Regions from separate parts of the Streptomyces gamaensis genome, predicted to be linked through region 1. Evidence: riboswitches for the same ligand, from Rfam matches in the RefSeq annotation. Region 1 holds a riboswitch; each other region holds the start of a gene.

Evidence for each region. Region 1 has a riboswitch for cobalamin ahead of metE (5-methyltetrahydropteroyltriglutamate--homocysteine S-methyltransferase). Riboswitches for the same ligand answer to the same signal wherever they lie in the genome.
Region 2: it holds a riboswitch for cobalamin, as region 1 does, so the genes downstream of both, ACFP1Z_RS12460 (acyl-CoA thioesterase) here and metE (5-methyltetrahydropteroyltriglutamate--homocysteine S-methyltransferase) in region 1, are expected to answer to the same signal.
Region 3: it holds a riboswitch for cobalamin, as region 1 does, so the genes downstream of both, ACFP1Z_RS20115 (cobalamin biosynthesis protein) here and metE (5-methyltetrahydropteroyltriglutamate--homocysteine S-methyltransferase) in region 1, are expected to answer to the same signal.

What each region holds. Positions count from the first base shown of each region.
Region 1 is NZ_JBHSPB010000016.1:19,438-21,691, forward strand. It holds gene metE (5-methyltetrahydropteroyltriglutamate--homocysteine S-methyltransferase) at 1-797, opposite strand, end outside; cobalamin riboswitch at 840-1,061, opposite strand; gene ACFP1Z_RS23785 (helical backbone metal receptor) at 1,098-1,838, shown strand; gene ACFP1Z_RS23790 (TDT family transporter) at 1,765-2,254, opposite strand, start outside.
Region 2 is NZ_JBHSPB010000006.1:282,095-284,348, forward strand. It holds gene ACFP1Z_RS12455 (nucleotidyltransferase domain-containing protein) at 1-680, shown strand, start outside; cobalamin riboswitch at 815-1,032, shown strand; gene ACFP1Z_RS12460 (acyl-CoA thioesterase) at 1,144-1,602, shown strand; gene ACFP1Z_RS12465 (sugar-binding protein) at 1,620-2,254, opposite strand, start outside.
Region 3 is NZ_JBHSPB010000012.1:52,020-54,273, reverse strand. It holds gene ACFP1Z_RS20120 (cobyric acid synthase) at 1-199, opposite strand, end outside; gene ACFP1Z_RS20115 (cobalamin biosynthesis protein) at 196-1,251, opposite strand; cobalamin riboswitch at 1,374-1,503, opposite strand; gene ACFP1Z_RS20110 (hypothetical protein) at 1,637-1,864, opposite strand; gene ACFP1Z_RS20105 (inorganic phosphate transporter) at 1,878-2,254, opposite strand, start outside.

The DNA.
Region 1 (2,254 bases):
GCGAGCACCGGCAGGGCCTCGCCGAGCTCGTCGAAGTAGGAGGCGACCAGCAGCCTGGGCCGGTCCTCGACGGCGCACAGGTCCCGGTAGGCGCGGGCGACGGCGTTCAGCACGGCGGGCGGCTGGTCCTGGACGAGGGCGGGCTCGTCGAGCTGCACCCACGCAGCGCCCGCGGCCCGCAGGTCCGCGAGCAGCGACGCGTACACCGGCAGCAGCCGGTCCAGCAGCGTCAGCGGCTCGAAGCCGGCGGCCACCCCCGGGGCGGGCTTGGCCAGCAGCAGGAAACTGACCGGGCCGAGCAGGACGGGCCGGGCGGAGTATCCGGCCTCGCGGGCCTCGGTGAACTCGCCGACCTGCTTGCGGGAGTCGGGCGTGAAGACCGTGTCCGGGCCCAACTCGGGAACCAGATAGTGGTAGTTGGTGTCGAACCACTTCGTCATCTCCAGCGGCGGCACGTCCTTGGTGCCGCGCGCCATGGCGAAGTAGACGTCCAGATCGGTGTGCGTGTCCGTCCGTGCCGCCGCCCGGTGCCGGGCCGGGATCGCGCCGACGGCCCAGGTGGCGTCCAGGACGTGGTCGTAGAGCGAGAAGTCCCCGGTGGGGATCTCCGCGATGCCGCGGGCCCGCAGCTCCTCACGGGCGGCGGCACGCAACCGGGCCGCCTCGGCCAGCAGTTGATCCTGGGTGATCCGGCCCTTCCAGTAGCTCTCGACGGCCTTCTTCAGCTCCCGGTCGGGGCCCTGCCGGGGGTAGCCGTGCAGCGTCGGGCGGACACGCGCAGTACGCGTTGCGTTCACGGAACTCTCCTTCGCGAGTTCGTGCGGAACCGCACCCCGCTTTCCAGTGTGCGGGCAGTGGCAGGTCTTCGGACTCGCGGGCGCACCCGGCCGAAGGGCCGGGCACCTACTGGCCGTCGCTTCCCGGACGCCACGGGCGTCCAGTGCGTATGACGGCGGTCGTTCCCGCTCACCGCTGCGGGGCAGTTCCGGACTCGCACCGGATTCCCTCTTACGACGCTCCCGCCTGGCGGACGGGGCGAACCAGCTGCACCGCGCAGTCTAGCCACAGGAGTTGCGCGCGCGGCATACTCTGTGATCATGGCCATGCGCACCGCTGTCCGCCGGGTCGTCTCGCTCGTGCCCTCGCTCACCGAGGCGGTGGCCGCGAGCGCCCCCGGACTGCTGGTGGGCGTCACCGACTGGTGCACGCGTCCGCCGGGCCTCGACGCGGTCCGGATCGGCGGCACCAAGAACCCCGACACCGCCCGGATCGCCGCCCTCGCCCCCGACCTCGTCGTCGCCAACGAGGAGGAGAACCGGCCCGCCGACCTGGCCGCGCTGCGGGCCGCCGGGCTGCGGGTGCTCGTCACCGAAGTCCGCTCCCTGGAGCAGGCGTTCACCGAGCTGGAGCGGGTCCTGGTGGCCGGCTGCGGACTGGAGCGGCCCGGCTGGCTGGCCGAGGCGCGCGAGGCGTGGCGGGACGTACGGGCCGGGGAGCCGTCCGTACGGGCCGTGGTGCCCGTGTGGCGCCGGCCCTGGATGGTGCTCGGCCGGGACACCTTCGCCGGCGACCTGCTGGCCCGGCTGGGCGTGGCCAACGCCTGGGCCGGGCACGCCGAACGCTATCCCCGCATCGGCATCGACGAGCTCAACGCGTGCGGAGCGGGGCTCGTCGTCCTGCCCGACGAGCCCTACCGCTTCACCGCCGACGACGGCCCCGAGGCCTTCCCCGGACTGCCCTGCGCGCTCGTCAGCGGACGTCATCTCACCTGGTACGGGCCGTCGTTGACGCGGGCACCGCGGGTGCTGGGCGCGGCGCTGCGAGCAGCCTGCCGCTGACCAGACCGAGCAGCGTACGGGTCGCGGCCGTCGCCCACGCGGCGACGAGCACGAGGTACAGGGCCACCGCGAGCCAGGTGAACGCGGTGAGACCGGTGTGCCGGGCGAGGCCGGCGGCGCCGGTGACGCACGTACCGATGGGGAAGGTGAACCCCCACCACGTCATCGCGAAGCCCATGCCCTGCCGCAGCGCCCGCACCACCATCGCCGTCGCCAGCGCCAGCCACAGCAGCGCGAAACCGGTCACCGGGGTGCCGTACAGGACGGCGAAGGGGGCCGCGGCCTGCGCGTACGGGCCGGCGAGCGCACCGGGGGCGGCGTCGGCGAGGTTGTTCACGGCCGTCGTGGACTGGCCCAGCGGGCCCAGCACCAGGAACAGCGTCGGCGTCAGCGCGAGCGGCAGCGGACCGTGGTGC
Region 2 (2,254 bases), on a different contig from region 1:
CCCTCGGCGGCTCGCGCGCCGAAGGCACCCATTCCCCCGACAGCGACTGGGACTTGGCCGTCTACTACCGGGGCGGTTTCGACCCGGCCGCACTGCGGGCCGTCGGCTGGGACGGCGAGGTGTCCGAGCTCGGCGCCTGGGGCGGTGGCGTCTTCAACGGGGGAGCCTGGCTCACGATCGACGGCAGACACGTCGACGTCCACTACCGCGACCTCGACGCCGTCGAGCACGAACTCGCCGAAGCACGCGAGGGCCGCTTCCACTGGGAACCGCTGATGTTCCACCTCGCGGGCATCCCCAGCTACCTGATCGTCGCCGAACTCGCCCTGGGCCGGGTCCTGCGCGGCACCCTGCCCCGCCCCGACCACCCGGAAGCCCTGCGCGAGTCGGCCCCGCCGTGGTGGAGGAGCCGGGCAGCCCTGACCCTCCAGTACGCCCAGGGCGCGTACGTACCGCGCGGCCGGGCCACCGAGGCGGCCGGCGCACTGGCAACCGCCGCACTGGAGACGGCACACGCGGTCCTCGCCGCGCGCGGCGAGTGGGCCACCAACGAGAAACGACTGCTGGACCGCGCGGGCCTGCGCGGCCTCGACACGATCACGGCGGACCTGCGACCGGACCCGGCATCCCTCGCCCGGGCCTTCACCGCGGCACGGGAGCTGTTCGAGGCCGCCGGCTGAACTCCCTCGCGGGAGACGGCACCCGTACACATGCAGCAGAGCTCACGGCTCGACCGGATACGGCACGAAAGTACTGCTGTTCTCGTCGACGGAGAGCTGCCTGCCCAGGGACCGTCCGGCCCCGCACGCGGCGGTTATGCTGATCACGCAGCTGGTTCGCGCCCGTCCGCCAGGCGGGAGGCGTCGCAAGAGGGAACCCGGTGGAAATCCGGGACTGCCCCGCAGCGGTGAGCGGGAACGACCGCCGTCATACGCACTGGACCCCGGTCCGGGAAGCGACGGCCACTAGGCAGCTCGTGCCCCACGAGAGACGCCCGCGAGTCCGAAGACCTGCCACTGCCCGCGTGCGGCGTTCGCACGCGGACCACCCGGTGACCTTCGAGGGCGGGCCGGCAGCGCGGCGGCCGCGCCGTGCCGGCACCTCCTCGCGGGCTCACAGGCCAGCTCGCGAAGGAGAGTTGCCATGACGACGAGCCCCCTGGGCACGGACACCACCCCGGCCCGGACCCGCAAGACCCCCGCCGACTCCCGGGTCACCCTCGCCCACATCATGAGCGAGCACGACACCAACCTCTACGGCACCATCCACGGCGGTGTCGTGATGAAACTCATCGACGACGCGGCCGCGGCCGCCGCCGGACGGCATGCCGACGGCCCGGCCGTCACCGTCTCCGTGGACCGCATGACCTTCCTCGCTCCCGTCCGCGCCGGAGACCTCCTGAGCGCCCACGCCGCACTGCTGCGCGTCGGCCGTACCTCGATGAGTGTCGCCGTGCGCGTCACCGCCGAACGCTGGAACGCCTCCGGCCCCGCCTCCGAAGTCGCCACGGCCCGGCTGACGTTCGTCGCCGTCACCGCGGACGGCCGCCCCAGGTCCGTACCCGCCCTCGACACCGAGGACGACACCGCGTCCCGCGACTGACCCGGGCCACGATCGGCTCACGGCGGGAACGGCCCACGGCCGTCGGCTCGTACGCCCGTGCGCTCGGCCTGGTCGCGGGATGCCGGGGACCGCGCGCTCCGCGCGGCGTCCTGGGGGATCACGGGGGCGAGTGCCGGGCGCCCGGGCGGGGGGACGTAGCCGGGCAGACGCAGGGTGCCCCACACATAGGGGTCGGCCTGGGCACTGCCGTACGGGGACCAGGCCAGCCGCGTCCTGCCGGTCCTGTCCTGGGAATCGGAGTCGTAGAGCAGGACGTTCGCGGTGAGGCGGTCCGGGTCGACGGGGGCGGGCAGGTCGGCGAGCGGGATCTTCGCCTCGACCGAGTAGCCGGTGTACGGGTCGTCGGTCACCACGGAGGCGACGGTCATGCCGGGCGCGGTGTTCTTCGCCGGCCCCTGACGGTTGTCGCCGTCGCGTTCGGCGCACGGACCGCCGCCGTGGGCGGTGAAGGGGAGGATGCCGGCCTTGAACGTGGTGGAGGTGTCGTCGGAGCGGCCCTGCGGGTCGAGGTCGATCTCGACCGAGTCGGTGCGCCAGTGGCGCTTGCAGTCCTTGGCGGCGTCGAGCGCGTAGCCCTTGATGTCGTCGGTGACGCGGATCATCACGTACAGGTCGTCACCGTGGCGGGAGA
Region 3 (2,254 bases), on a different contig from region 1:
GCATGGCCTGCGCCCGCCCTATCTCGGCGCCCTCGCGCGTCACATACGAGTTCAGCGACATGTTCTGCGCCTTGAACGGGGCGACCTTGACGCCCTTGCGGGTCAGCCAGCGGCAGATCCCGGCCGTCACCACGCTCTTGCCCGCGTCCGAGGTCGTCCCGGCGACGAGCAGACCCCCGCCCCGTACCGCTGTTGTCACCGGTTCCTCCCCCTCGCCCCGTTCACGATGCTTTGTGCGACGCCTGTCGGGACGCCTTTCGAGATGCTGCCCGCCGCACGCCGGATCCCGCCCGCGCGCAGCGCCTGCCCGGTGGTGCGCGCGCCGGCCGCGACCCCGAGCGCCAGCAACGCGACCCGGCGCGAGAGCCGCACCGCGCGCTCGATGTCCGCGACCTCCACCGGACGCAGCTCCGCGCCCAGGACCGGCCGGTGCTCCACACGGCCGCCGTAGGCGAGGGTGCCGCCCAGCCGCACCCCGAGCGCGCCCGCGAACGCGGCTTCCACCGGGCCCGCGTTGGGGCTCGGGTGCCGGGCCGCGTCCCGCCGGGCCACCCGCCACGCGGTCCGCGGATCCGGGCCGGCCAGCACGGCCAGTACCGCCGTGAGCCGGGCGCCGGGCCAGCCCACGGCGTCGTCCAGCCGCGCCGAGGCCCAGCCGAACCGCCGGTAGCGCGGCGACTTGTGCCCCACCATCGCGTCCAGGGTGTTGACCGCGCGGAAGCCCGCGAGCCCCGGCACGCCCACGAGCGCCCCCCACACGAGGGCGCCGACCACGGCGTCGGAGGTGTTCTCGGCGACCGACTCCACGACGGCCCGCGCGATCTGCTGCCCGTCCAGCGCCTGCGGGTCGCGCCCGCACAGGTGCGGCAGCCGCTCGCGCGCCGCGTCGAGGTCCCCGGCCTCCAGCGCCTTCGCGACCGACCGCGCCTCCCGGCCCAGCGAGGTCCCGCCCAGCACGGCCCAGGTGGCGACGGCGGTCAGGGCGACCTCGGCGGGCACACGCGCGGGGGCGGGCAGCCGGGTACGGACGGTACGGGCCAGCAGGGCGGCCCCGAGGGCCGTACCGCCCGCGCAGACCAGGGTGTGCAGCGCCCCGCGCCCGCGGTGGTCGCGCCACAGGCGCCGCTCGACGGCCTGCGCGGCCCGCCCGAACGCGGCCACCGGATGGCCGCGGCGCGGATCGCCGAAGGCGAGATCGCCGAGGTGGCCGAGCGCGGCACCGCACGCGAAGGCGAGGTGTTCGGCGCGCATCGGATCAGACCGTGCCCGGGCCCGAGTGCTCCGTCCGGCAGGGCAGTGGTCGAAGGCGGCCGCGCATGCGATGTGTCCTCACTCAGGGTCCGCGCCCTGGCTCGACGTGACCGGCGACCCAGAGTCTCCTGGCTCCCGGATCCGCGTCGCCCCGGCCTTCCCGCCCGCCGCTCAGGGCGGGCCGTGGCCTGACAGTGGGGGACACTCCCCGGTGACAGTGGCGGGACCGCGCCGGATTCGCACCGGCTTCCTCTGCGCTGTCGCCGTTTGGCTCCGGAAGTCCACCACGGTCCGCGAGGGCCCGTCAACTCGCCTCATCAGGCATGAAGATGCCCCTGCCCTGCCGTTTCCGGCGGGACAGGGGCGAAGCGGAGGCGGCGCGGGCTCAGGCCACGATCAGGTGGATCCCGTAGCCGACGGCCGCCGCGCACACCGCGTAGCACAGGTACGCGCCGGTGCGCGCGAGGGGCGTCGCGCCCCCGGAAGCGGAAGCGTCCGTACCCGCCTTGCGGGAGGTGCCGACGATGCCGAGGGTGAAGACGCCGACCAGCCCGACGGTCACCACGAGGCTGACGCCGAAGACCTGCCCGAGAGCTGCCCAGTTGATGTTCATCGCTTCTCTCCGGTCAGCTCGCGGCCGCGGCGGGCGCGGGCTCGGGGGCGGCGGTGGCGGTGGCGGCGAGCGCGGCGGGCGGCGGCGGGGCGACGGCCTGGATCGCGGCCGTGACCACACCCACCGGCTCGGCCTGCGGCTCCGCGGGGGAATCGGTGACGTTGTCGTGCGTGACGGGCCTGCGGCGGGAGGCCAGCCAGATCGCTCCGCTCACCGCGAGACCGAGGACCGCCACCGCGGCGACACCCCAGTCGCCCTGCTCCGCCAGGAGCGCGGCCCCGCCCGCGACCAGACCGGCGGCCGGCAGCGTCAGACACCAGGCGATCACCATGCGGCCCGCCGTCGACCAGCGCACCACGCCGCCCTTGCGGCCCAGCCCCGCGCCCATGA